Regions from separate parts of the Cupriavidus sp. KK10 genome, predicted to be linked through region 1. Evidence: predicted binding sites of a transcription regulator. Region 1 holds the regulator's gene; each other region holds the start of a gene.

Region 1 (9,461 bases):
ATCGATCCTGCTGGACAACGACAAGCCCTGAACCCGCCGGGCGACGCGCCCTCCGACCGGGGCCCCGCACGCAGGTTCCATGCATGCCCTGAGCGACTTGATAAAGATCAACGCACACGCAGCATGGTTTTTCTAAAGTCACACTGTCAGTAGGTTTTTTCTCTTCTCTAAGCTTTGGGGGTCTGAATGGATGTCACTGCCGCGTCTTCACGCGTCGACACCTTCAATTACGGCGTCGTAAGACAGTTCGCTGTCATGACGGTAGTCTGGGGGATCGTCGGCATGGCCGTCGGCGTGCTGCTGGCAGCACAGCTGATCTGGCCCGAACTCAACTTCAACACACCCTGGCTGTCGTTTGGCCGGCTGCGGCCGCTGCATACCAATGCGGTGATCTTCGCCTTCGGCGGCAGCGCGCTGTTCGCGACCTCGTACTACGTGGTCCAGCGCACCTGCCAGGCGCGCCTGTTCTGCGGCCCGCTGGCCGCGTTCACGTTCTGGGGCTGGCAACTGGTCATCGTCGCCGCCGCCATCACGCTGCCGCTGGGGATCACCAGCTCCAAGGAATACGCCGAACTGGAATGGCCGATCGACCTGCTGATCACCGCGGTCTGGGTGGCCTACGCGATCGTGTTCTTCGGCACCATCGTCAAGCGCAAGACCCGGCATATCTACGTCGCCAACTGGTTCTTCGGCGCCTACATCCTGACCATCGCGCTGCTGCATATCGTCAACAACATCGAGATGCCGGTGTCGCTGTGGAAGTCCTACTCGGCCTATGCCGGCGTGCAGGACGCGATGATCCAGTGGTGGTACGGCCATAACGCCGTGGGCTTCTTCCTGACCACCAGCTTCCTGGGGATGATGTACTACTTCATTCCCAAGCAGGCCGAGCGCCCGATCTACTCCTACCGCCTGTCCATCGTTCACTTCTGGGCGCTGAACTTCACCTACATGTGGGCCGGCCCGCACCACCTTCAGTACACCGCGCTGCCGGACTGGGCGCAGTCGCTGGGCATGGTGTTCTCGCTGATCCTGCTGGCGCCGTCGTGGGGCGGCATGATCAACGGCATCATGACCCTGTCGGGGGCCTGGCACAAGCTGCGCACCGACCCCATCCTGAAGTTCCTGGTGGTGGCGCTGTCGTTCTACGGCATGGCCACGTTCGAAGGCTCGATGATGTCGATCAAGACCGTCAACGCGCTCTCGCACTACACGGACTGGACCATCGGGCACGTGCACTCGGGCGCGCTGGGCTGGGTCGCGATGATCTCGATCGGCTCGCTCTACTACCTGATCCCGCGCCTGTTCGGCGAGAAGCAGATGTACAGCGTCCGGCTGATCGAGTGGCACTTCTGGATCGCGACCATCGGCGTGGTGCTGTATATCGCCTCGATGTGGATCGCCGGGGTGATGGAAGGCCTGATGTGGCGTGCCACGCAGCCTGACGGCACGCTGACCTATGCCTTCGTCGAAGCGGTCAAGGCCAAGTACCCGTTCTACCTGATTCGCTTGCTGGGTGGCCTGTGCTTCCTGTCCGGCATGCTGCTGATGGCCTACAACGTGCTCAAGACCATCGTCGGCAAGCCCGCCGTGGATGCGCCGATCCCGGCCAGCATCCCTGCCTCTGCCCACTGATCAATCCAGGATAGAAAGATGTCCGACAAACAACGCTTCTTTTCCCACGAAACGCTGGAGAAGAACATCGGCTGGCTGATCATCTGCACGATCCTCGTGGTCAGCATTGCGGGTCTGGTCCAGATCGTGCCGCTGTTCTTCCAGCACTCCACCACCGAGCCGGATCCGGGCATCACCCCGTATTCGCCGCTGCGGCTGATGGGCCGCGATATCTATATCCGTGAAGGCTGCGTCGGCTGCCACTCGCAGCAGGTCCGCACGCTGCAGGCCGAGACCGAGCGCTACGGCCACTTCTCCACGGCGGGCGAGTCGGTCTACGACCACCCGTTCCTGTGGGGCTCCAAACGCACCGGTCCTGACCTGGCGCGCGTGGGCGGGCGCTACTCGGATGACTGGCAGCGTATCCACCTGCGCAATCCGCGCGATGTGGTGCCGGAATCGGTGATGCCATCGTACCCGTGGCTGGAAAAGGCCGAGCTGCCCACCAACGATATCCAGGCCCGCATGCACGCGCTGGTGCGCCTGGGCGTGCCGTACACGGATGCCGAGATCGCCAAGGCACCGGACGAGCTCAAGGGCAAGACCGAAGAAGATGCGCTGGTTGCCTACCTGCAAGGCCTGGGCACCAACCGCCGCAACGTCCGCGTGGATTCCGCCGCGGCCGCGGCACCCAAGGAGTAAGCCATGGCCATGATCACTGCCTTTGCGACCGTCGTGTCGATGGTCGTCTTCCTGGGGATCTGCTGGTGGGCCTGGTCCGCCGGCCGGCAGGCCGCCAACCGGGAATCCGCCATGCTGCCGTTCGCGCTGCCTGACGAAACTACGACAACATCGAGCCGGAACACCTAGCCATGAGCGATTTCATTTCCGAATTCTGGAGTTATTACATTGCCGCCATCGCGCTCGTCGGCATCGTCTGGTGCGTGTGGCTGCTGTTCTCGCAACGCAAGGTCACCAAGACCGCCGGCGGCACTGAAGACACCGGCCATGTCTGGGACGGTGACCTGCGCGAGCTGAACAACCCGCTGCCGCGCTGGTGGATGTGGATGTTCCTGCTGGCCTGCATCTTCAGCCTGGCCTACCTGGTGCTGTACCCGGGGCTGGGTTCGTATGCCGGCGTGCTGAAGTTCTCCACGCAGGGCGAACTTGCCGCGCACCGCGCGGCGCAGGAGAAGATGCAGAACGAGATCTACGCCAAGTACCTGAAGATGGACGTCAAGCAGGTGGCGGCGGATCCGCAGGCGCGCGAGATCGGCCAGCGCCTGTTCCTGAACTACTGCGCACAGTGCCATGGTTCGGACGCGCGCGGCAGCCGCGGCTTCCCGAACCTGACGGACAACGACTGGCTCTATGGCGGCGAACCCGACACCATCCAGCAGACCATCACCAAGGGCCGCAATGGCGTGATGCCGCCGTTTGCCGCGACCATCGACGCCAAGCAGGCGGGCGACGTGGCGCAATACGTGCGCTCGCTGTCGGGGCTGTCGTCGGACCCGATCCGTGCGTCGCGTGGCGAGGGCACCTTCAAGACGACCTGCGTGGCATGCCACGGCGCCGGCGGCAAGGGCAACCAGGCGCTCGGTGCGCCCAACCTGTCGGACAACGTCTGGCTGTATGGCAGCTCGGAAGGCAGCATCGTCGACGCCATCCTGAAGGGCCACAACAACAAAATGCCCGCGCATGAGGAGATCCTGACGCCTGAACGCATCCGGATGCTGACGGCCTATATCTGGGGTTTGTCCAACATCGGGAGTGGAGCCGGGCAATGACCGACGACTCATGTGAGCGGGCGCTGGTGGCTCGCGGGAGAGCATGCCCATGAATGCACCCGGGACCGAAGAAATGGCCCGGGCGGCCGACCTGCAACGGTCGGCCGCTGCGCCGGGCGAGACCTCTGACGAAACGCTCTACGAGGTCCGCCGCAAAATCTACCCGCGCTCGGTGACGGGCGCCTTCTCCAGCTGGCGGGTCTGGCTGGTGATCCTGACCCAGCTGATCTACTACGGCACGCCCTGGCTCCAATGGAACGGCCGCCAGGCCGTGCTGTTCGACCTTGGCGCGCGCAAGTTCTACATCTTCGGGCTGGTGCTGTGGCCACAGGATGTGATCTACCTGGCGGTGCTGCTGGTGATCTCGGCGCTGGCGCTGTTCCTGTTCACGGCGATCGCGGGGCGGCTGTTCTGCGGCTATGCCTGTCCGCAGACGGTCTATACCGAGATCTTCATGTGGATCGAGCGGCGGGTCGAAGGCGACCGCATCGCCCGCATCCGGCTCGATGGCGATCCGTGGAGCCTGCGCAAGTTCCGTCTCAAGGCGACCAAGCACTTCCTGTGGGTGCTGATTGCGCTCTGGACCGGCTTTACCTTCATCGGCTATTTCGCGCCGATCCGCCGTCTGGGCGGCGAGGTGCTCAGCCTGTCGCTGGGGCCGTGGCAGTCGTTCTGGATGCTGTTTTACGCGTTCGCCACCTGGGGCAATGCGGGCTTCATGCGCGAGCAGGTGTGCAAGTACATGTGCCCGTATGCGCGCTTCCAGAGCGTGATGGTGGATCGCGATACCTATGTCGTGACCTACGACGTCGGCCGCGGCGAGCCGCGCGGCAGCCGGTCGCGCAAGACCGATCACTACAAGGCGGGGCTTGGCGACTGCGTCAACTGCAGCATCTGCGTACAGGTGTGCCCGACAGGCATCGATATCCGCGACGGCCTGCAGTACGAGTGCATCGGCTGCGGCGCCTGCATCGACGCCTGCAACCAGGTCATGGACAAGATGGACTATCCGCGCGGCCTGATCCGGTATACCTCGGAAAACGCGATGCGCAAGGCCTTGTCCGCAGCGGCATCGCGCAAGCGCCTGCTGCGTCCGCGCGTCATCATCTATTCCGTGATCTGGGTGGTGCTGCTGGGCGGCTTCATGGCGTCGATCGCGCTGCGCACGCCGCTGAAGGTCGACATCATCCGCGACCGTGGTGCGCTCGGCCGTGAAGTGGAAGGCCGCTGGATCGAGAACGTCTATCGCCTGCAGCTGATCAACACCACCGAAGCGCCGATGAAGATCAGCGTGCGCGCCGACAGCGACGAGCTGAAGAACCTGAAGGTGGAGTACGACAAGCAGGCCGAATCGTTGGCGCCGACGTCCAACCGGTTGCTGCCGATCCGGATCCGCGTGCCGATCGAGGCCGCGGCGCGGGGCACGCACAAGATCAACGTGACAGTGACGAGCGAAGGCACGGAGCGGGGGCAGGCCGAAATCCGGCAATCCACCAGTTTCATCGTGCCGCGCGATTTGTGAAGCTAGGCAGACGCGGACTTAGTCGTCAAGATGAAGGGGGCAAGATGAGTCAGCAAGGCAATCCGTGGTGGAAGGAGCCGTGGCCGTGGCTATTGATGAGCGGCCCGCTGGTGGCGATGGTGGCGTGCGGCGTGACGATCTGGCTGGCGTCCACGCATCCGGACATGCCGGTGCAGGGTGCAACGCGCCATGGCCTGGTGGTGGAGAAGGCCGATGCCGCGCCGCCCAAGGCTGCCGCAGCGAGGCAGCCATGAGGTTGCGCTGGCTGATGTGGGTACTCTGGCCGGCGTTCCTGATGGCTGGCTTTGCGACCGCGACGGTGTTTTCGGTGGTGGATCCCGGTGACCTGAACTTCTTCGGCCAGCCGATCGAAGCGTCCCGCGAATCGGTCTACACCATCGGCTTCCTGATGGCCTGGGTGTTCTGCGCGTTGTCCAGCGGACTGACGCTCTACACCATGCCGACGCGGCTCAGCGATACCGACGAACTGGAATGAGCGGACTGGCGTGAGGTCTGCGCTGCCATGGCCGGATGCGGCACTGGCAGCGCTTGGCCGCTTAGCAGGAGCGGCTGTAGAGTTGCTTGATGCCGTCGATGTCCACCAGCTTGACGTGGCGCTGGCGAATCTGGATCAGGCCGGCTTCGGCAAAGCGAGAGAACAGGCGGCTGACGGTTTCGAGCTTCAGGCCCAGGTAGCTGCCGATTTCTTCGCGGCTCATGCGCATCACGAACTCGGACGCCGAATAGCCGCGCGCCGACAGGCGCTCAGAGAGGTTGATCAGGAAGGCGGCAAGGCGTTCCTCGGCGCGCATCGAGCCCAGCGTGACCAGCATCAGCTGGTCGTGCGTGATTTCCTTGCCCATCAGGCGCAGGAACTGCTGCTGCAGCGATGGCAGGTCGACCGAGAGGGACTGCAGTTCGCTCATGCGGACCACGCAGACTTCGGTATCTTCCAGGGCGGCGGCATCGGAGGCATGCTGCATCTCGCCCAGCCCGTCGAGACCGACGATTTCGCCGGGCAGGTGGAAGCCGGTAATCTGCGAGCGGCCGTCTTCAGTGGTGACGTGGGTCTTGAGCGTGCCAAAGCGCACGGCGTAGACCGCGGTGAGCGGATCGCCCATGCGATACAAGGTTTCACCCTTGTGCACGCGGATGCGTTCCTGTACCAGCGTGTCCATCTTGGCGAGGTCTTGCTGCGACATGCCGACCGGAAGGCACAGCTGCCCCATTGCACAGGTGGAGCAGCGGGGCGACATCTCGGTAATGGGAATGGAGGTGAGCAATTGGAACCTGCTAGAAATGGCAGCGAGGGCGCGATTAGGACATTTTACCGTGCGATGTGATGCGGTAGGGAGTAAGAATTGACATTTGGCGTGCTGATCAGCGTTTTTCTGCTGGCTTTGCTGGGCGGAGTCCACTGCGCTGCCATGTGCGGCGGCGTGGCGCTGGCCGTGGAACAACGCCGCGGCGCGACGGTGACGATCAGTCTGGTGCCCAGCCGCGCCGCCTGGCTGGCCGAGTTGCTGACTATGCACTTGGGCCGGATCTCGACCTATATGCTTCTTGGTGCCGCGCTAGGCGCGCTCGGTGCCTCGGCATGGAAGCAGGATTACCTGCCGGTGCAGCGCTGGCTGTTCGGCGCGGGCAGCGTCATGCTGCTGTGGTCGGGCTGGCGGTTGCTGCGCGGCAACACTTTTACCGTCGACTGGCTGGAGCGGCTGGCGGCGCGCGCCGGCGCAACGGTGGCGCGGCGGCTGGGTGGCCTGGCAGGCGCCATGCCGGCGTTTGTGCGGGCGCGAAGCGGACTGGCGCGGCGTTATGGCGTGGGCCTGGCGTGGGGGCTGGTGCCGTGCGGCATGGTCTATGGGGCGCTTACGCTGGCGCTGCTGGCGGGCAACGCGGCGTCCGGCGCACTCGTGATGGGCGTGTTCGGGCTCGGCACATTGCCTAATCTGCTGGTGCTGTCCGGCCTCGCGGGCTACTTGCGTACGCTGTCGCGACGTCCCGGCGTGCGCTTGGGGGCCGGCCTGGCGGTGATGGCGTTCGGCGCCCTTGGCATTGCGCGAGCGGTGCTGCTGCCACATTCGCTGGCCGAGCATGGATTCTGCCTGGTGTTCTGAGGCGCCGGCGCCGCCCGGGCAACGGATGATGGTTGCAGGCGGGGGCGGGAATGCCATACAATCGCCAACATTGCGGTATCGCGCGGCATAGAATGAGCCGCGGTAAGCAGCGGGCGAGCAGCGCCAGGCGGCCTTCCTACCAGAAGGCGCGTTCAGGGCAGGGGAAGCGGAAGGTTTTCGATGCCCGTCCCGTCCCCGCAGTCCATCCGGTTCAAAAGATCTGGTTCAAAAGTCCGGCTGGCACTGCGGTGTTGGCGATGCCGGCCTTGCTCCCGATACCCGTTTTTCTTGCGTCCGAGGCCTTCAGTTCGCTGACAGCGACGTCCGATATGTGCGGGCGCGCTACGCAAGAGGTTTGCTGGCCGATCCATAACGGCACGCGAACGATCTCCTGCCGGAACGACCCGGCAACTCGATGCAAAGATAGGGAAGTGCACGGCTTGGATGCAGCAGGTATCCGGCTAGCTGCGCAATGAGATGGCGGTGGCTTTCGTACCGCTGTATCCAAAATCTCCGATGCCCCGGATCCGTCCGGGAGCAGGTGCAAAGACAGGCTGCACACCATCAACATGAATACCCAAGAGGCGAAGATCGTCCTCGAGACGGCGCTGATCTGCGCGCAGGAACCGTTGCGCGTCAATGACCTGCGGCGGCTGTTTGACGACGACGTCGGCGCAGACACCATCCGCGTGCTGCTTGAGGAACTGCGCCAGGACTGGCGGCCGCGCGGCGTGGAACTGGTGGCCCTGGCCAGCGGCTGGCGCTTCCAGAGCCGGCCGGAAATGCGTGAATACCTCGATCGGCTGAATCCCGAAAAGCCGCCAAAATATTCGCGCGCCGTGATGGAAACACTGGCGATCATTGCCTACCGGCAGCCGGTGACCCGCGGCGATATCGAGGAAATCCGCGGCGTAACGGTCAGCACGGAAGTGGTCAAGAAGCTTGAGGACCGCAGCTGGATCGAGGTGATCGGACACCGCGACGTGCCGGGCAGGCCGGCGCTGTATGCGACGACCAAGGCATTCCTGGACGATCTTGGGCTGCGTACGCTGGATGAGCTGCCGCCGCTGGAAGACGCCCAGGCGCAGGCGCAGGCAACCCTGCTGGAACAACAGGCCATCAATTTTGAAGATCTGGCTGCAAACAAGGCAGCCAGTGCCGACGAGGAAGCATTTGCCGACCCCGCCGCGCAGGCAGCGGATGTGGCCGAAGCATCCGTCGCGAACGAAGCCGAGACGACCGACCCGGTCGACCAAGGCGCCAATGGCTTTGACGTGCAACCGCTGCAAGCTGCAGCCGACGATGCCGCCGAGGCCGCTTCCACCGAACCAGCCGCACCCAATCCGGACGGGGCGCGGGGCGATTTGCCGGACAACGGCACCCCGCCGCACCCGAGCGAGCACGACGAGCGCGTGCCGAACTGAACAACATGCAACATCCGATAGTGAATATCTTGTCTGATTCCGTTGAGCAAGACACCCGCAATGCGGGCGCACCCGCCGACACCGGCGCCGCAGAACCCGGATCGGGCAGCGAAGCCGCGCCCCGCCGCAAGGGGCTGCGCCGCGGGCTGAGGAACCTGGTCGCATCGCGCCGCCAGGCAACGCAGGACCGCGGCGAGGGCGCCGAAGGCGCCAGCGCCGGCGGCCAGGCCGATGCCGGTGAAGCGGGCGCCGCCCAGGCGGCGGGCGGCGCGCGCGGTGGCCAGCGCGGCCGCGGCAAGCGCAAGACGGGGCAGGGCGAGGGCGGCCAGGGCAGCCAGGGCGGCCAGGGCACCAGCAAGGCAGACAAGGTGGACCGCGCGGCCAGGGCCGAAGGCACCGACAAGCCCGAGCAGCCCGGCCGCAAGCGCAAGCCGGTCCAGCGCTCAGGCAAGGCGGCGGCGCCGGGCGAGGCGCAGGGCGCCGGCGCGCGGCAGCAGGGCCGCCGCAAGGATGGCGGCAAGCCGCAGGCGCCCCGCAAGGGCCAGGGCGGCGGGGACAAGACCGCGGCGAGCAGCGAAGACCTGTTCCGCTTCGTGATCTCCGAGCAGTACGACACTGAAGACACCGTCATCCCGCGCACCAAGGCCAAGCCGGTGCGCGAGCTGTCGGCTGACGACGACGCGCCCAAGCTGCACAAGGTGCTGGCCGAGGGCGGGCTGGGCTCGCGCCGCGAGATGGAAGAACTGATCCTGCAGGGCCGCGTTTCGGTCAACGGCCTGCCGGCCCATATCGGCCAGCGCATCCTGCCGGCGGACCAGGTCCGCGTGAACGGCAAGCTGATCCACCGCAAGGTGTCGACCAAGCCGCCGCGCGTGCTGCTGTACCACAAGCCCGCCGGCGAGATCGTCAGCCAGTCCGATCCGGAAGGCCGTCCGACCGTGTTCGACAGCCTGCCGCGCATCAAGAGCGGCAAGTGGGTCGCGGTGGGCCG
Region 2 (9,461 bases), on a different replicon from region 1:
GCGATTTGCCCGCTTTTGGCCCATTACGGGCGCACCTGTGCCATCAGCCGCGTTCGGCACAGGTACACATTAGCCAGCGCCAGCGCGACGAAGGCGCGATTGGCGTTCTTCGCCAGGCCGCGATAGCGCACCTTCGTGAAGCCCCACAACCGCTTCACAATACCGAATACGTGCTCAACCCGTGCCCGGATTTTCGACTTGTTGCGATTCTTCCTGCGCGCCACTTTGTCGACCTGGTCGGCACGACGCGTGCGCTTGTTGGTAAAGTCGCGAGCCTTTGGCGCCTTGCTGTAAATCAGCTCCTTCTGGCTCGCATAGGCGCTGTCGCCATAGACCCGTTGCTCCCGACCATGCAGCAGTTGTGGCAGCGGATGCTTGTCATGCACGTTGGCCGCTGTGACGACGGCGCTATGGGCCAGGCCGCTCTGACTATCTACGCCAATGTGAAGTTTCATGCCAAAATGCCACTGCTTACCTTTGCACGTCTGATGCATTTCCGGGTCACGCGCCTTCTGTTCATTCTTCGTCGAACTCGGCGCGGCAATCAGCGTAGCATCCACGATCGTGCCGCTGTTGAGCTTCACGCCCATGGTCTGCAGCACCCTGCCAACTTCGGCGAACAGCTTCTCTCCCAGCTTATGCTCTTCGAGCAGGTGCCGGAAATTGAGCATCGTCGTGGCATCAGGCACCGACTCGCACCCCAGGTCGATGCGCGCAAAGCGGCGCAGGCTCGGAATGTCATACAGCGCCTCTTCGCAGGCCTCGTCGGCCAGATTGAACCAGTGCTGGATGAAATGGATCCGCAGCATGCGCTCAAGGCCGATCGGCGGACGGCCGTTGCCGCGTTTCGGGTAGTACGGCTCGACCACCGCGCACAGATCGACCCAAGGCACGATCGTATTCATCGTTTCGAGAAAATCTTCACGCCTCGTGCGTTTGCGACGTGCCTCGAATCCCGCGCCCTGATCGGCCGCCACTGCCAGCGTCATCTGCTTCATCGCCTGGTTCTGCCTTTCCCGTCGAATGTCCCGTCTATAACGCTTAGCGTCCGTCAGCGGTGGACTTATTCAGCTTTGCCTTAAAGCGTCTGTCGCGCTGCGACGCTGCGGAAAACACCAATGCCATGAGCCCGCACAGTTGCGGAATCCGGATGCGGCAAAGGTTTGAGTCGGGCCGTTGGCCCGGCAGGCCAGCGTAGCGGTCGATGGTTCAGTGCATGGACGCGTTCGCTTCGCTGTCGATCTGTTTGCGCAAGGTCGCAAAGCGCTTCTGCACATTGGCGCCAAATAGCGGATCAGCACTGGCCGGATCGGTGGCGGCGACCTCCGCCCAGTCCGCTTCGGTCAGGAACCGGGCGGCACGCGGCATGACCTGTTTCTCCTCAGTGGAGAGATGGTTGCGGTAGTACACCAGGTACGTGGCGGCGGCCGCTTCCAGTGCCGCTCGCGAGGTGACCACCTCGCTCTGGGCTTCACGCAGGCGGTCGAGCAATTCCGCGCCGACCGTGGCGATCACGCGATGTTCCTGCAGTAACCGGCTGATGATGATCCGCGTGCCCGGATCTCGTTCCACCAGCAGGGCGTAGGCGACATCCTCGCGGGGGTGGTGCACGCAATCGCCATAGTTGCGCAGGTATTGGATGATCGTGGCCATCAGGCCGTAGTCGGGCTGCTCGCCTTGATGGAAGTTGCTGATCTGCTTTTCCAGCAGGTCGAGCAGTGAGGCGAAATGGATATGGTCGCTATGCCAGGCGGCAAGCGGTGTCGGGCTCGGGGTGGAAAGCGCGGCGGAAGCTGAGGTCGGAAGCGAGGTGACGAGCGGGGTGGCCATGGCGCCCTCCTGGGAAGCTGGGCAAGCAGACCGTTGAGTCCGATACGATATCGGGACTCGCGGGGCCCTCAGTGACGCAATAGTTTCCCTGCATGATTTGAGTCTGACGCAGATCAATGCAGCGCTAAGCGCTGATGCGGAAGTGCGCAAATGGCGGCTAGGGGGGCTGGAGTAGGGCGCGCAAGGGCGCATTTCAGCCCGGCCGCTGGCCGTGGAATGCATCATCCAATAGCTGCCGGATTTCCCTCTGGGCCAGCGGCCGCGGGTTCGGATACTGCGCCAGCAGCGCCAGTTCGCAGGCGCGGTCGAGATCCTGCTCGCGCATGCCAATATCGCGCAGCGCCACGGCAGCACCCAAAGAAGCAGCCAGGTCGAACACCGCCTGCGGGCCGGTGGCGTCAGGGCGGCCCAACGCGGCGGCAATTGCCGCCATCGCCTGGGGTGCCGCGGGCGCGTTGTAGGCCAGCGCGTGCGGCAGTACGATCGTGTGCGTCTCGGCATGGGGCAGGTTGTAGCTGCCGCCAAGCGTGTGGCACAGCTTATGATGCAGGCCAACAGTGGCGCTGCCCAACACGGCGCCGCAGAGCCAGGCGCCATACAGCGCATCGCTCCTGGCCGCGCGCAGTTGGGCGCTGTCCCGCTCGCCATCGGCTGTCGCGATCACCGGAAGCGCACGTCCCAACGCCGCGATACCTTCCCGGCACATCCAGTCGCTGACGGGCGTCCGATCGCCCGCGTACAGCCCTTCGGCGGCGTGGGCAATGGCGTTGATGCCGCTGGTCACGCTCATCGCCACCGGCAGGCCGAGGGTCAGGTCGGGGTCGTAGACTACCGTCCGCGGCAGCACGCGTGCATCGCGCCCGGTACGCTTCAGGCCGCCTTCGGTCAGGCCGTAGATCGGCGTCATCTCCGAGCCGGCGTAGGTCGTCGGGACGGCAAGGATGGGCAAGTCCGATTCGAGGGCAATGGCCTTGCCAAGCCCGATGGTCGAGCCGCCGCCGATCGCCACCACGGCATCGGCGCCGAGTTCCGCCGCGCAGGACCGCGCCAGCCGCGCCTGCTCTACCGGCACGTGCATGACAGCGCCATCGAAGATGCCGGCGCAGCGCGCGCCCAGCACCTCGGCGGCGCGCTCGGCCAGGTCGCGTTGTTGGGGGGTGCAGAGCACCAGCAGCTTGCGTGCGTGCAGGGTGTCGGCTTCGGCGCCGAGCGTCGCGAGCGCGCCGGCACGGAACACAATACGCTGCGGGTGGGTCTGGTAGATAAAGGGTTGCATGATGCCAGGCACCTATTCAATGACGATATGACGCGACTTGATAAGCCGGCCCCAGCGGACGGATTCTTCCCGTATCAGCTTGTTGGCCTGGGCGCTGTCGCCGGCGATGACATCGAAGCCGCCGTCGCTGAGTACCTTGCCGATGGCCGGATCGCGCAGCGTGGCGTTGACCTCGGCGGCGAGCCTGCCGAGGACGTTGAGCGGCGTGCGCGCCGGCGCGATCATCGCCACCCACGAATAGGCCTCGAAGCCCTTGTAGGACTCCGCCACTGCCGGCACGCCCGGCAGGCGCGCGTCGCGCTGGGCGGCTGTCACGGCCAGTGCGCGCAGCTTGCCGGCCTGCACGTAGGGCATCACCAGCGGCAGGCTGGCGATCATCGAATCGACATGGCCGCCCAGCAGGTCGTTGATGGCCGGGCCGCCGCCCTTGTACGGGGTATGCGTGCCGCTGGTCCCCGCGGCTTCATGGAACAGTTCGGCCACCAGCTGGTTGGAACTGCCGGCGCCGACCGACGCGTACGACACGGCATCTGGCTTCTTCGCCGCCGCGACATAGTCCTGCAGCGTCTTGTACGGCGAGCTGGCAGGAACGACCAGCACCATCGGCGAGCGGACCATGTACGAGACGCCGGTCAGGTCCTTCTGCGAGGCGTACGGCAGTTTCGGGTAGATATGCGACTCGGTGGCGAAGCCATCGAATACCATGCCGATGGTGTAGCCGTCCGCAGCGCTGCGCGCGATCTGTGCGGTGCCGATGGTGCCGCCCGCGCCGGCGCGGTTGTCGATCATCACCGGCTGCGCCAGGCGCTTGCGCAGGCCCTCCTGGATCTGCCGCGCCACCTTGTCCACGGTGCCGCCGGCGGCATAGGGCACGATCAGCGTGACCGGCTTGGCCGGCCAGGTTTCGGCGCGGGCACTGGCGGGGGACATCGACGCGGCCGTCACCGGGACCAGCGCCGCTGCCGCTAGCCGTGGCAGCGCGAAGCGCCGGATCGTCTTTGCTGCGGTAGTCTCCATTGGGGTCTGCTCCTCTCTGTGATCGGGATGCCCGGCATCCTCCACTTTTGCTTTATTTGCTAAAAGCCGACGTGCCGGGATCGGTCACTGGATGTTAGACTGGGCCGCATCGTGCGGGAAGCCGGTTCGCCTGCGCAACGCCTTTGCGGAGATTGCAAAAATGGAGTTCAGCCGATTCGCGGAAAACCTGTCTATCTTTGTCGAAGTCGCCCAGTCAGGCAGCTTCTCGGCGGTAGCCCGCCAGCGCGGCCTGGTCGCCTCTTCGGTGGCGCGGCAAATCGATACGCTGGAGCGCGAACTGGGGGTGCCGCTGTTCACGCGCTCGACCCGGGCGCTGGTCCGCACCGATGCCGGCGAACTGCTGTTCGCGCGCGCCACGCGCATCCTGCATGAGCTGAGCGATACGCGCGATGCCGTGACGGCGCTGGAGCAGGGCGTCAGCGGACTGATCCGGGTCGCGTGCCTGCCCGCGTTCGGCCGGCGCCACGTGGTGCCGCACCTCGGCGCGCTGTACGCCCAGTATCCGCGGCTGACGGTGGAGCTGGCGCTGACCGAGCGCATCGTCGATCCCGTGGTCGAACGGTTCGATGTCGTGATCCGCGTCGGCCAGCAGGCCGACAGCTCGCTGGTTGCCCGCTGCATCTCCAGCCAGCGTTACATCATCTGCGCGACGCCTGGCTATCTGGCCCTGCATGGCCGTCCGGCGCATGCCGACGAGATCGGCAGGCACCGCCTGATCGACCGTGGCCACAGCACCAGCATGCGCGGCTGGCGTGAGCTGCTGACGCCGGCGCACGCCGCCGAGGCAACGTTTGCGCTCGAGTGTGACGACTGCGATGCGCGGCGGCTGTCCGTGCTGCAGGGCCTCGGCATTGCGCTGATGCCCGACTGGTCGGTCGGGCCGGATATCGGCGCGGGCAGGCTGGTGGAGCTGGCGCTTGACGGCCTGCTGCCACAGGTGCCCGGCGGCATCTACCTGCTGCGCGCCACCCAGCATGCCAGCGCGAAAGTGAAGGCTTTCTGCACCCACCTGACCGCCAGCATGGGCAGCCCGCCGACCTGGCAACAGGCGATGGCAGGGGAAGCCGTGCTGGCGTAAGACGGCCGGGGGGCCGGCTTTCGCGATCTCCGCAAAAGACTGTTCGGAAGACCACGTCAATGAGGCACACGAGTGATGACGTCCCGGTGTGCCGCAGGGCATAGTAGCGGGCTATGGTAGAGCGAAGCGATTGTGCCACCGGCCCGCCCCCGATATCTCCGACCTGTTGGCAATGACGGTGGCATTCAAGTGCGCGAACGCCGGCTGCCCCCGTCGTACGTCTGCCGAGAACATCGACGGCATTAACGTTGGACGCGATTGCAGGCTCAGGCGTTGTTGAGGATCAGATATCGTGCGACCGGTGCTTACCATATGCGCGACCGCTCGCACGGCCCAAAGGCTCTGATTTCTATGCGAATTTCGTCGGAAAGTACGCTATTTGACAGTTGCTGAAAGGCAACGTCAAGGCCATGGATGCTCAGCATTCGTGAGACTACGTCGAACTGGCCAAAATCGCAGTTGCTTCGCAGAGCGTGCGCAACGCCCCACAGGAACGTTGTTTCGTATTGAAACGCTAAAGTCGCATGAATGATGAGCGTGAAAAGGCTACGTTCGCATGAACGATGAGCGCGGCTCGCACGAATGACGATCTTCAACAACACCACAGGTACGTTGTTTCGCAGTGAAATAAAAACGCAATTAACCACCAGAAAACGACCCACAACAAGTAAAGACGGCTTTCAAAGGGAGGGGCCATCGACGTGAGGTGTCACCTCTGTATAATTTCACTTTCGTGAAAGTTATTCCACATCTATGCCGAGGCCGCTTCCTGATCCAACTCCGCCATAACGCGTGACAATCCCGAAGCATTGACCAGCTTGGTGACCGGATACGAGCAACGCGGGCAGGGGAAGGGCATGCCCATTGATCAGGCTGGAAATCATTGCGGGTTTCCGTCGGCATGTTGTCCAAGCTGGAGAATGGCAAGGGCGTCAATCTGGAGCACGCGCTGCGCGTTGGACTGGGTTTGACGATACTCGTCGTGCCCAAGACACATGCATCGTTGCTCGAACAGGCGGCGCCCAGGCGGCCAAAGCGGGCACCAAGTCGGCAGCCTGTGCCATTAGTTATGCTTTGGGGCGCCTGCGCACATTGTTCGACGATCCGCTTTTCGTGCGCACCCCCGAGGGCATGCTGCCTACGCCCACCGCACAACAACTCGCGCAGCCGGTAGGGCGCGCCATCTCGTCGATCCGCGAGGCCCTGCGCCACACGGAACATTTCGACCCCGGCACCAGCGAACGGGTATTTCGCCTTTCCATGACCGACATCGGAGAACAGGTCTTCCTGCCCCCGTTATGCGAAAAGCTGCAGCGGGTCGCGCCGCAAACGCAACTGGAGGTCAGGCAGTTGCTGGTAGCTCAGGTGGAAGAAGCCTTGCGGCTTGGCCAGCTCTTTCGCCATCGGCAATCTGCCCGCTCTCAGGCCGGTAACACGATATGCGCTGCTGTTTCATGAGGACTACGTGTGCATGACACGCAAGCGCCCCGGGCTGCCGGCGCGCAGCCTGTCCGCGGAGCGTTTTCTCGAGCTCTCCCATATCGCGGTGGCGCCAAGTGAAAGTAGTCACCGCAATATCTACGACTCACTGCTGGCCGCCGGCCTGCAGCGGCGTATCGCGCTTCAGGTGCCGCATTTCACCGTGACGCCCCAGATCCTGCAGCGCACCGACTGGATGGTCACGCTACCGCGACGCGTGGCGCAAGCGTTCAACCAGCACGGGCAGTTCGCGGTTTATCCATTGCCGGTCAAGATTCCCGAAGTCGAAGTCACGGTGCACTGGCATGAAAGCTTCGACAAATGACGAGGGTAACCAGTGGCTGCGCGAACAGATCATCGAGACCTTGAGAGAGTAGGCAGGGCAGAGGAGCGCCCCAAGTGCGCCGCGCAATGCTCAGCCCGATCCAGGCGATCATGCAGAGACGAGTCGGTCTTGCGATGAAAGGCAATGGGGCGTTTAATTTACCCGGAGGAAGTCCGGGGAGGCTCCCATGGCGCGCTGCACAATTTGCGGGTTTGAGAATGCCATTGGCGCCAATTTTTGTGAGCAATGCGGCAACCGGCTGGCGCGCCTCTGCGCGCGCTGTGGCCACGAACTGAGCCCGGCGGCGCGCTTCTGCAACGCTTGCGGCGAGCCCGTCAGCGAAATACCGCAAGCCTCGTCCGCCGCCCCCGTTCATTACACTCCACCGCACCTGGCCGAGCGCATCCGGGCCGAGCAGGCGGCGCTGGAAGCCCGGGGAGAGACCGCCGGCGAACGCAAGACCATCACCGTGCTGTTTGCCGACATGGCGGGCTCGACCGCGCTGATCCACGACCGGGACCCGGAAGAGGCAAACCACCTGATTACCCCCGTCATCGAGCTGATGATGGAGGCCGTGCATTACTACGAGGGCTACGTGGCCAAGTCGTTGGGCGACGGCATCCTCGCGCTGTTCGGCGCGCCCATCGCCCATGAGGACCATACCCAGCGCGCGCTGTACGCGGCGCTGCGCATGCAGGAGGCAATGCACCGGCACAGCGACAAGCTGCGGCTGGAGCAGGGCATCTCGCTGCAGATCCGGGTGGGCGTCCACACGGGCGAGGTAGTCGTGCGCTCGATCCGCAAGGACGACCTGCACACCGACTATGACCCGGTGGGGCACACGATCCACATTGCTGCGCGGATGGAGACGATGGCCGCGCCCTCGTCCATTCTCGTGAGCGAATCCGCCCACAAGCTCGCGCAGGGGTACTTCGAGTTCAAGGCGCTGGGAGAGGCCCAGGTCAAAGGCATCCCCGAGCCGCTCGCGGTCTATGAAGTGCTTGGTCTGGGGGCATTGCGCACGCGCTTGCAAGTGGCAGCGCACCGCGGCCTGGCCCGCTTCGTTGGCCGCGCAGCCGAACTGGAGGCGCTGCACCTGGCGCTGGACCAGTCCACCGCCGGACACGGGCAGATCGTCGCGGTGGTGGGGGAGGCCGGGGTCGGCAAGTCGCGGCTGTTCCACGAGTTCAAGGCGCGCTCGCAGAGCGACTGCCTGGTGCTGGAGACCTTCTCGGTGTCGCACGGCAAAGCCTTTGCTTATTTGCCGCTCATCGAACTCCTGAGGAATTATTTCCAGCTCACCGCTCAGGACGACAAGCGGCGCTGCCACGAGAAGGTCGCGGGCAAGATCGTCACGCTGGAGCGCAGTCTTGAAGACGTCATGCCTTACCTGCTGTATCTGCTGGGCATCAGCGAGCTCGGCTCGGCGCTGGCGGACATGGGTGCCAGCCTCCGGCGCGAGCGCACGTTCGAGGCCATCACGCGTCTTCTGGTGCGAGAGAGCCTTAATCAGCCCGTCGAGTTGCTGTTCGAGGACCTTCAGTGGCTGGACAGCGAGACCGAAGCCTTCCTCGCTTACTTCATCGAGCGAATGGCGCAGGCCCGGATGCTGCTGCTTGTGAACTACCGCCCCGAGTATCAGTGCGCGTGGGGGCACAAGGACAATGGCACTGCATTGCGGCTCGCCCCCCTCGGTCCAGCCGAGGCGCAAGGCTTGCTCGGCGACTTGCTGGGCAATGACCCCAGCCTCGCGCCGCTCAGGCAGCTTATCCTCGAAAAAACCGAGGGCAATCCCTTTTTCTTGGAGGAGGTCGTCCAGACTCTGGCCGAGGAAAAGGCGCTGCTCGGTGAACCCGGCCATTACCGTATTGAAAAGACCCCGGCCGCGCTGCATATTCCGACCACGGTACAGGGCGTGCTCGCGGCGCGCATGGACCGGCTGCCACTCGCGCAGAAGGAACTGCTGCAGACCCTGGCCGTGATCGGCAAGGAATTCCCCTTGAGCCTGATCCGGCAGGTCACCGGGCAGTCCGAGGAGCGCCTCTATCCACTGCTGGCCGGCCTGCAGGCGGGAGAGTTTATCTACGGGCGGCCGGCATTCCCGGAAGTCGAGTATGCGTTCAAGCACGCCCTCACCCAGGAAGTCGCAGGCCACTCTCTGCTCTCGGAACAGCGCGGCGCGTTACATGAGCGCACAGGCCGGGCCATCGAGATCCTCTTCCGGCATCACTTGAGAGACCACTGCAGCGAACTGGCACATCACTACAGTCTCAGCGGCAATATCCCCAAGGCGGTGGAGTACCTGCATTGCGCCGGGCGTCAGGCCGTTGAGCGTTCGGCGCATCTTGACGCCATCCGTCACCTGAGTACGGCGCTGGAGTTGCTCAAGCGCCTGCCCGACGCGCCCGAACGCGCGCGCCAGGATCTTGCCTTGC
Region 3 (9,461 bases), 1.5 Mb from region 1:
GGGCGGCAAGCCCATCCAGCGCGCGGCTTCGGGCGCGGCGCGCAGGCGCCGGCGCTGGGCCGGGTCGAGGCTGTCGTCCAGCGCCAGCCAGCGTTCGCGCACCGCGCGGCGGTCCTGCTCCAGCGCATCGTGCAGTCGGTCCATGGCCTGCGCGCGCGGCCGCAGCGGTGCGTCGGGGGTTTCGTCGGCCGTCTCGCGCAGCAGGCGCGCGTGCAGTTCCAGTGCATGGGCCTCGGCTTCGCGAGTGGCGCTGCGTGCGGCCTGCCAGAGCTTGGCCTGCGCGGCACTGAGTCCCAGCGACTCGGCGGATGCCGGCGCGGAGGGCGGTGGCGGCATCGCCCCTGTCGGCGGCGGGCCGGATTGCAGCGCGCTGGCCGGCGTGGCCAGCAGGCACGCGGTGCACAGCGCCAGCAGGGAAGCGGCGGTGCGCAGGCGGGTCGGCGGAAATGGCATGGCGTTCTCCTGTGATGGCAGACACCGTCGTGGCAACGTGCCGCGCGATGCCCGCGGTTGGCTCGGGTCAATGCCGGTCCATGCTAGGGAAGGCCGCATGCCAATGCTTGAGCACTTGGTCAGGCCCGTACTGCAATCCCGTACAAAGCATGGCTGGCCGGCAAGACTGCGTATCAGGGCTGATACAAAGCCGGCATAGTGGGGGCATCGCGGGCTGGTAAAGTTGGGCACCGCATGCCCCCGGCACCGGCACTTGCTGCCGGTATATGCCGATCCCTTCGCTTATGGAATTCACCCCCACGCTTCCCGTCCGCCTGCTGATCGTCGACGACGATCCCCAGATCCGTGCCATGCTGGCCGACTACCTGTCCACCTTTGGTATGCAGGCCGATGGCGTCGAGGGCGGTGCCGAGATGCGGCAGGCGATGGCCGCCACGCGCTACGACCTGGTGATCCTTGACCTGTCGCTGCCCGGCGAAAACGGCCTGGCGCTGTGTCGCGAACTGCGCGCGCGCACCGAAGTCGCGGTCATCATGCTGACCGCGCGCGCTGAGTTGGCCGACCGCGTGGTCGGGCTGGAAGTTGGCGCAGACGACTACGTGACCAAGCCCTTCGAGATGCGCGAACTGGTGGCGCGCATCCACACCGTGCTGCGCCGTATCCGTGGCCACGGCGCCGACGCGCGCCAGGGCGCGGCGCCTTCCGGGCATGAGGTGCGCTTCGGCGACTGGCGCCTGAACACCACGCTGCGCCAGCTGGTCGACCGCGACGAGGTGGTGGTGCCGCTGTCCAATGCCGAATTCCGCCTGCTGCTGGCCTTTGTCGAACAGCCCAACCGCGTGCTCGACCGCGAACTGCTGATCAACCAGGCGCGCGGCCGCGGCCTCGATGTGTTCGACCGCAGCATCGACCTGCTGGTGTCACGGCTGCGCCAGAAGCTGCGCGACGATCCGCGCGACCCCACGCTGATCCGCACCGTGCGCGGCGTGGGCTATGTCTTTACCGCCACGCAGGAAGGATGAACGCGAATGGGCCGGCTGGCGCGCCATGATTCGATGTTCGTGCGACTGTTCGTGGTGATGGCTGCCATCATGCTGGCCATGCACCTGCTTGGCATGACCGTGATCGAAAGCCTGTTCCCGCGGCCGGGCAGCGAGCGCGTGCTGCGTGACCGCCCCGGCGGGCCGCCGCCCCGGCCCGAGGCGTGGCCGCCCGGGCCGCGGCCGGAAGGCGCGCCCGCCGGGGTGTCCGGCGAACGCATGCCGCCCCGGCCGCCGCCGCGCTGGCCCTGGCCGCCGCACCTGGGCCTGCTGTTCCAGGTGGCGGCGATTGTGGCCGCTTCGTGGGCCGGCGCGCGCCTGCTGGCGCGCCCGGTGCAGGAGTTGGCCAGCGGTGCCGGCCGGCTGGCGCAGGACGTGCACGCCGCGCCGCTGGACGAGCGCGCCGGCCCGGCCGAAGCGCGTGCCGCGGCGCAGGCGCTGAACCATATGCAGCAGCGCATCCGCACGCAGCTGGCACAGCAATCGCGTTTCCTGGCGGCGGTGTCGCACGACCTGCGCACGCCGCTTACGCGCATGAGCCTGCGCATCGAGCGCATGGACAGCGCGGATGTCCGTGACGTGCGCTACCGGCTGCGCCAGGACCTAGCCGAGATGAACGGCCTGATCGATGCCACGCTGTACTACCTGCGCGACCGCGACGAAGCCGGCGGCCCGCGCCAGCGCGTGGATGTGCTGGCGCTGCTGCAGGCGGTGGTCGACGATGCCGCCGAGACCGGCCACGAGGTCGCGCTCGGCGGCCAGGCGCAGCCGCTGCTGGCGTGCCCGTCCGAGCTGCGGCGCGCGGTGGTGAATCTGTTGGAAAATGCGCGGCGCTACGCCGGCGCGGCCAGCATCGTGCTGACCGACAGCCCGCAGCGGGTGCTGATCGACATCTGCGACAACGGCCCCGGCATCCCGCCCGACGAGCTGCCGCGCGTGCTCGAGCCGTTTTACCGCGTCGAATCCTCGCGCAGCCGCGCCACCGGCGGGGTCGGCATGGGGTTGTCGATCGCGGCCGACATTGCCGCGCGCCATGGCGGCGAGCTGACCCTGAGTAACCGCCCTGAAGGCGGCCTGCGCGCGCGCCTGTCCTTACCGCGCGGCTGACGCCGCCAGCGTGACGTACTGCGAGCCGCGCTGCCCGTGCGTGAAGTCGAGCGAAAAATCGCCCACGTCCACGCGCCCCTGCAGCGCCCGCCGCATCTCGGCCGCGCCGCTGCCGCGCAGGCCAGCCAGCGCGCGCGCCAGCCACGCCGCGCCGATATAGCCGGCCAGCGTGGCCGGCGACGGCGGCTCATCCAGGTATTGCTTCATGCGCGCCACGTGTTCCTTCACCACCCGCAGCGTGGCCTGTTGCGGCCCGGGCGCGACCTGGGTCAGCACCATGCCCCCGCTGTAGCCAGCGCCCAGGATCTCGCGCGCGGCGGTGGCGCTGACCGACGACAGCCCGACCAGGAAACCGTACCAGCCCTGCACCGCCAGCGCGCGGCCGAGCCCCGCGTAGGCAAGGGTATCGCCCGCCACGATCACCGCGCCCGGGCGGGTGGCGGCGATGCGCCGGGCGGCGGCATCGGGATTGGCGTCGAGCGGCACCGCGCGCGCGCCGGTCTGCGCCTCAAGCCGGGCCAGCGAGGGGGCAGCGAAGTCCGGCGCCAGGGCCAGCGCGATGCTGGTCAGGCCATAGCTGCGCAGCTGACGTACCGCCGCGTCCAGTTCGGCCTGGTAGTCGGCGCGGGTGAACCAGACGTTGTCGGCCGTCAGCCCAAGGCCCGATAGCGGCGCCACGATCTGGACGCCGCGCCGGCCCAGCTCGGCCGATGCGGCCAGCGCCGGCAACAGCCGGTCGCCGGGGCCGAACAGCAGCTCGGCGCGGTCGGTATCGGCCAGCGACACCGCCTGCGCCAGCGCGCGGTGCGGGTCGGGATCGGCATCGCGGACGACGTGCGCGATGCGCACCGGGCCGTTGCCGGCGTTGACGGCGTCAAACATGACCTTGGCCCCGGCCAGGTAGTCGCGCGCAAGGTCGGCTTGTGCGCCGCCGCGGTCGAGCAGGTGGCCGACCACGACCGTGCGGCGCGCCTGCGCCTGCGTCTGCGACAGCGCTGGCCAGGCGGGCAGGGCCAGTGCCGCGCCGGCGGCGGCAAGTAGGCGGCGCCGTTGCCGGGCCGGCGCTGCCAGGTGGCTGCGCAGCGGTGGGTACGGCGGAAACATCGGAGTCTGGTCGGGAGTTGGCATTGCAGGGGCAGGTGACGCGCAGGCCGACGGTGGCGCGCAGCGTATCCGCCACACATGACACCAATGTGACGCCCGCCGCCCGCAGGTCCAAGGCCCGCGCTTGACGGCGGTCAACGCGCCAGCGGCGGTGCGGCCCTACGATGGGCCGTCACACACCCATACCCCCGCGCCCCCATGACCCCGTCTGCCATGACCTCCCCTGCGCCCGACCGCCGCGCGCTATCCGACTTCCGCGCGCTGGCCGGCCGCATCGACGGCAACGGCCCGCGCTATACCTCGTACCCGACGGCCGACCGCTTCCGCAGCGGCCCCGACCTGTCGCTGTACCACGACGCACTGGCCGCCTGCCGAGCCGATGCGCCGGCGCCGCTGTCGCTGTACCTGCATATCCCGTTCTGCGAGAACATCTGCTACTACTGCGGCTGCAACAAGATCATCACGCGCGACCATGGCCGCAGCGCCCGCTACGTCAACTACCTGGGCCGCGAGATGGCGCTGGTGGCAGGCCGGCTCGGGCCGCGCCGCCAGGTGCTGCAGTCGCACTGGGGCGGGGGCACGCCGACCTTCCTCGACCCTGACGAGATGCGCCGCGTGATGGCGCTGCTGCATGAGCATTTCGAGCTGGCGGCCGAGGGCGAGCATTCGATCGAGATCGATCCGCGCCGCGTCGACCACGCCCGCATGGCGCTGCTGGCCGAACTGGGCTTCAACCGCGTCAGCCTGGGCGTGCAGGATTTCGATCCTGAGGTCCAGCAGGCCATCCATCGCATCCAGCCCTTCGAAGAGACCCGCGCCGTGGTGGATGCCGCGCGCACGCTGGGTTTCCGCTCGGTCAGCCTGGACCTGATCTACGGCCTGCCGCACCAGACCGCGGCGCGCTTTGGCCGCACCATCGAGCAGGTGCTGGCGCTGCGTCCCGACCGGCTCTCGGTCTATAGCTACGCGCACCTGCCGCATGTGTTCAAGCCGCAACGCCGCATCGACGAAAATGCCTTGCCGCCCGCCGGCGAGAAGCTCGACATCCTGGTCTCCACCATCGAGCGGCTGACCGCCGAGGGCTACGTCTATATCGGCATGGACCATTTCGCGCTGCCCGACGACGACCTCGCCGTGGCCCAGCGCGAAGGGCGGCTGCAGCGCAACTTCCAGGGCTACTCCACGCACGCCGGCTACGACCAGGTCGGGCTCGGCATTTCCGCGATCGGCGCGATCGCGGGGCGCTACGTGCAGAATGCGCGCACGCTGGACGAGTACTACGGCGCGCTCGACCACGGCCGCCTGCCGCTGGCGCGCGGCGTGGCGATGAACGCCGACGACCACCTGCGGCGCGAGATCATCGGCGACCTGATGTGCAACGGGGTACTTGATATCCCGGCGCTGGAAGCGCGCCACGGCATCCGCTTCAGCACGGCCTTTGCGCCTGAGCTGGCCGACCTCGCCGCACTGGGCGCGGACGGGCTGGTGCAATGCGCGCCGGAACGCATCACCGTGACGCCGCTGGGCCGGCTGCTGGTGCGGCGCGTGGCGATGGTGTTCGACCGTTACCTGCGCGAGGATGCCGCGCGGCCCGCGGACGCTGGTGCCCGGGCCGCTGCCGCCAACGATGGCGCGCAGCCGGTGCGCTTCGTGCCGCGGTACTCGCGCGTGGTGTAGCGGCCGCGCAGGCGGTACGGACGAAAAAAAGCCCGCGCACATTGCGCGGGCTTTTCGTTTGCAGCGGAAGGACTTACTTGGCGGCGCTGGCCATATAGTCCGAGGCGGCGATCACGTCCGCGTCCGGGCCAGCGTAGCCACCCTTGGGCGGCATCACGCCCTTGCCCTTGAGCGCAAAGTTGTGGACCGCGTCCATGCCTTCCTTCAGGCGCGGCGCCCAGGCGGCCTTGTCGCCGAACTTGGGCGCACCGGCTACGCCGGCGGCGTGGCAGGCGGCGCAGACCTGCTCGTAGACCTTCTTGCCCACGTCGGCCGAAGCGGCCGGCGCAGCAGCGGGTGCGGCGGCAGCAGCTGCCGGGGCCGCAGCAGCGGGCGCTGCCGGTGCAGGCGCGGCAGCGGCGGCCGGAGCGGCGGCTGCTTCAGGGGCTGCGGCGGTCGCCGGCGCGGCGGCAGCCGGGGCAGCCGGCTCCGGGAACTTGGCGCCGCCGGCATCGGCCATGTAAACCACGGCACGGGCCAGTTCGTAGTCGGCGTAGTCGTCCGGCGTGGTGCCGGCGCGCGCGGCCATCGCGCCCTTGCCGTTCATCACCGACTTCATCAGGCCGTCAAAGCCCTGGCCGATGCGCGCGGCCCAGTCGCCGGCGTTGGCATACTTGGGTGCACCCGCGGCGCCGGTAGCGTGGCACGCGGCGCAGATTTCCTTGTAGACCTGCTCGCCCGTCTTGAAGACGCGCGGCGCGTTGGGATCCTTGATTTCGAGCGAGGCAACCGGCTTGATGCGGTCGTTGACGGCTTCCGCCGTGGTGGCAACTCCGGCGCTTTCCGTCGAGCCGTGTCCGACAAAGTTGACCAGCAGAATGATCACGATGATCGGCACCAGGAAAGCCGCGATCACGACTGCGATCAGCTGCTTCGGGGTTTTGATGGGAGACTCGTGTTCGTCGTGTTCGTTGTGGACGTCGCTCATACAGAACTCTCAGTTTTGCAGGAAACCTTCTGGCCGCTTACGCTCGGCGTGCTTATTCTGGCCCGGTCTGGTCATTTGCTGACCGCTGTCCGGCCCCATCCGGACCGCCCGTGCTGGCTGCGGCCCTTGCCTGACTTGGGTCTGTCGTTATTTGCGCGCTGCGGACTGTCTCCCGGACCGGGCCTGATTGTCGCCGACAACAAGCCGCGCGGCCTTGACCCCGGTCGACTCATTGCATCGGCGGTGTGGCGGGCACGATTTGACGCAAATAGCTGGCGATTATAGCGCCAAAGGCCCCCCGCCAGTGCCAAAAAGCGGCGGTTGCGAGACGTTCCCTGAAGCCCATGGCGGGCCCGCATGGACGGCACGGGGCAAAAGCGGTATCCTATGCGACTTTCCTGCGGCGGCACTCGCCCGCCGCAACCGCTGTACCCACAAACCGGTTGCAAAACCGTCCTGTGCGCCCGTAGCTCAATGGATAGAGTACTGCCCTCCGAAGGCAGGGGTTGCTGGTTCGATCCCAGCCGGGCGCGCCAAATTTCTTCCCGATGTGTAGTGCGGTGACGCCGGTCGTGGACACGCGTGCCGGGCCGAAGCCCGATACCGTCATGCAGCCAGGGCGGTCTTCCATAGCACCATCGCGCCGATGTTCAGCCCGACGGTTCCCCAGAAAATTGCCTGGAACGCCGCCTTGCGGTTCTTGTGCCGAAGCAGATGTTGGGCGGCCAGCGCGCCTGGCCAGCCGCCGCAGGTGCGAGCAGGTGCAGATGGGCTTCAGGGATGCGCCATGCGTCGCGGCGGGCGCGCGCCTTGTCCTCCGCGTAGGCCAGGAACGCGATGATGCTGGCGAGGAGGCTGGCGATGCCGACCTGCCGGGGCAGGTAGCCACCGAGGGCACAGGCGGTGATGACCACCACGGCCGCGAGGCCGGCCAGCGCTGGCAGCCAGCTTGCCTCTTCGGCCTGCCTGGGCGCGCCGGCGATGGCGACGTCAAGCGCCTGTATCCGGCCATCCTTCCCCCTGGAGAGTACGAAGCTGACTCGGTCGCCGGGCTTGGGCGTCACGGCGCGCGTTTGCAATGCCGTGATGTGGAAGAAGACATCTTTCGTGTCCGCATGGACGTTGATGAAGCCGAAACCCTTCTCGGCATGCCACGATTTGATGCGACCCGCTTTTCGCATATCTTTGCCGAGTGTTGGTATGAGGCAGCAAGTGTAGGCGAAGACCTGCGGCCGGCCACCGTCAGTTCGTTCCGGCGGGAGCCGGGGGCGCTTCCCGGCGCGGGCTCCGGCATGCGATCGTCGCCGCGCAGCGGGCGCAGAGGCGCTTGCTATGATACGGCCATGACCGACGACCTAGTCATCCCCCATCACGAATACCTGATCACGGCGATCCGGGCGCAGGGTGCGGGAGGCCAGAACATCAACAAGGTGTCCAATGCCGTGCACCTGCGCTACGACGTGCATGCCTCCTCGCTCGCGCCCGACCACAAGGAGCGCCTGCTGGCGCTGCATGACCACCGCATCACGCGCGACGGCGTGGTGGTGATCAAGGCGCAGCAGTTCCGCAGCCTCGACCAGAACCGCGACGAAGCGGTGCGGCGGCTGCACGAACTGGTGCGCAGCGTGGCCACGCCGCCGCGCGTGCGCCGGCCCACGCGGCCGACGCTGGCCTCGCGCCGGCGCCGGCTGGACAGCAAGAGCCAGCGCGGCCAGGTCAAGTCGCTGCGCGGCCGGGTGTTCGAATAGCGTCTGGTATCAGCGCGCCGATTGCAGCGCGGCAATGCGCTGCTCGATCGGCGGGTGGCTGGAGAACAGCGCCATCCACGACTTGCCGCCGGCAATGCCCATCGCCTGCATGTTCTGCGGCAGGCCATCCGGCTCCAGGCCGCCCAGGCGGCGCAGCGCCGCCACCATCGGCGTGGGCGTGCCCATCATGCCGGCCGCGCCCGCATCGGCACGGAATTCGCGGCGGCGCGAGAACCAGGCCACGATGATGCTGGCCAGGATGCCGAACACGATTTCGCAGATGACCACCGTGACCATGTAGCCGATGCCCGGGCCGCTCGATTCCTCATCGTTCTTGCGCAGCATCGAATCGACGAAGTAGCCGACCACGCGCGCCAGGAAGATCACAAACGTGTTGACCACGCCCTGGATCAGCGTCAGCGTGACCATGTCGCCGTTGGCCACGTGTGCGACCTCGTGCGCCAGCACCGCTTCCACTTCTTCATGGGACATCGATTGCAGCAGGCCGGTGGACACCGCTACCAGCGAACTGTTCCTGGTCGCGCCGGTGGCGAAGGCATTGGGTTCGCCATCGTAGATGGCGACTTCCGGCATCGGCAGGCCGGCGCGCTGCGCCAGTTTTTCGACGGTCTGCACCAGCCACAACTCGGTGCTGGTGCTGGGATGGGTGATGACCTGCGCGCCGGTCGACCACTTGGCGATGGTCTTGGACATCAGCAGCGAGATAAAGGCGCCACCGAAGCCCATCAGGGCGGCGAACGCCAGCAGCGTGCCCAGGTTCAGGCCGTTGGCGGTCAGGAAGCGGTTCACCCCCAGCACGCTGGCGGTGATGCTGAGGACAAGCATGACGGCGAGGTTGGTCGCCAGGAAAAGCAATACGCGTTTCATGTGTGTGTGGAGCAGTGGTGTGTAGGGCGGTACAGCCAGGATGCGGACGGGCCGCAGACGCACGCCGCACGCTCAGGCGCGGCACGCAGGAACAGGCGGGCACGGCCAGGCCGCGCCGGTGGGACTCAGGCGCTCGGCGGACGCGGCAGCCGCGGCAGATCGGGGTCGGGCAGCGGGGCGCCGGCATAGCGCGGCGGTCCGGCGCGGCCGCCCCAGGCGGCCAGGCGCAAGGGAGATGCCGGCAGCAGTTGCTCGGCAAGGTCGGCGCCGGGCTGCCACTGCGGCTCGGCGGCTTCGGAAGCGGGTGACGGCTCGCCCGTTGCGGCGGTTCCGGCAGCGTCGTCGTTGCCGATGCCGGCCGCTGGCGCGGCCGACATCTCGCCGGTGGCCACCACGGCGTGCGCGAACGCTGCCGCCCAGCCCGGCAGGGGCAGGAAGGCCAGCATCATGACCAGCAGGAGTAGCCGGAGGGAGCGC

Evidence for each region. Region 1 encodes FNR, which switches genes on or off when oxygen is low (the NO sensors DNR and NnrR bind a similar motif). Its sites were predicted from a motif close to TTGATNNNNATCAA; they were not measured.
Region 2: the regulator FNR is predicted to act here: its motif matches at 1,934-1,947, upstream of KB879_RS38670 (hemerythrin domain-containing protein).
Region 3: the regulator FNR is predicted to act here: its motif matches at 3,829-3,842, upstream of hemN (oxygen-independent coproporphyrinogen III oxidase).

Annotation. Positions count from the first base shown of each region.
Region 1 covers NZ_CP073677.1:5,032,448-5,041,908, reverse strand. The annotation lists gene ccoS (cbb3-type cytochrome oxidase assembly protein CcoS) at 1-31, shown strand, start outside; gene ccoN (cytochrome-c oxidase, cbb3-type subunit I) at 187-1,635, shown strand; gene ccoO (cytochrome-c oxidase, cbb3-type subunit II) at 1,654-2,316, shown strand; gene KB879_RS23490 (cytochrome oxidase) at 2,320-2,484, shown strand; gene ccoP (cytochrome-c oxidase, cbb3-type subunit III) at 2,487-3,404, shown strand; gene ccoG (cytochrome c oxidase accessory protein CcoG) at 3,478-4,926, shown strand; gene KB879_RS23475 (membrane protein) at 4,971-5,180, shown strand; gene KB879_RS23470 (hypothetical protein) at 5,177-5,422, shown strand; gene fnr (fumarate/nitrate reduction transcriptional regulator Fnr) at 5,484-6,209, opposite strand; gene KB879_RS23460 (sulfite exporter TauE/SafE family protein) at 6,288-7,046, shown strand; gene scpB (SMC-Scp complex subunit ScpB) at 7,616-8,470, shown strand; gene rluB (23S rRNA pseudouridine(2605) synthase RluB) at 8,476-9,461, shown strand, end outside.
Region 2 covers NZ_CP073678.1:1,552,763-1,562,223, forward strand. The annotation lists gene KB879_RS38665 (IS5 family transposase) at 24-998, opposite strand; gene KB879_RS38670 (hemerythrin domain-containing protein) at 1,210-1,830, opposite strand; gene KB879_RS38675 (maleylacetate reductase) at 2,024-3,106, opposite strand; gene KB879_RS38680 (tripartite tricarboxylate transporter substrate binding protein) at 3,119-4,123, opposite strand; gene KB879_RS38685 (LysR family transcriptional regulator) at 4,284-5,222, shown strand; gene KB879_RS40100 (hypothetical protein) at 6,315-6,680, shown strand; gene KB879_RS40105 (LysR substrate-binding domain-containing protein) at 6,607-7,026, shown strand; gene KB879_RS38695 (adenylate/guanylate cyclase domain-containing protein) at 7,214-9,461, shown strand, end outside.
Region 3 covers NZ_CP073677.1:6,501,766-6,511,226, reverse strand. The annotation lists gene KB879_RS30440 (hypothetical protein) at 1-453, opposite strand, end outside; gene KB879_RS30435 (response regulator) at 738-1,475, shown strand; gene KB879_RS30430 (cell wall metabolism sensor histidine kinase WalK) at 1,482-2,600, shown strand; gene KB879_RS30425 (ABC transporter substrate-binding protein) at 2,586-3,728, opposite strand; gene hemN (oxygen-independent coproporphyrinogen III oxidase) at 3,903-5,381, shown strand; gene KB879_RS30415 (cytochrome c5 family protein) at 5,455-6,348, opposite strand; tRNA gene KB879_RS30410 (tRNA-Arg) at 6,809-6,884, shown strand; partial or broken gene KB879_RS30405 (DUF1294 domain-containing protein) at 6,955-7,529, opposite strand; gene arfB (alternative ribosome rescue aminoacyl-tRNA hydrolase ArfB) at 7,692-8,096, shown strand; gene htpX (protease HtpX) at 8,106-8,984, opposite strand; gene KB879_RS30390 (hypothetical protein) at 9,110-9,461, opposite strand, start outside.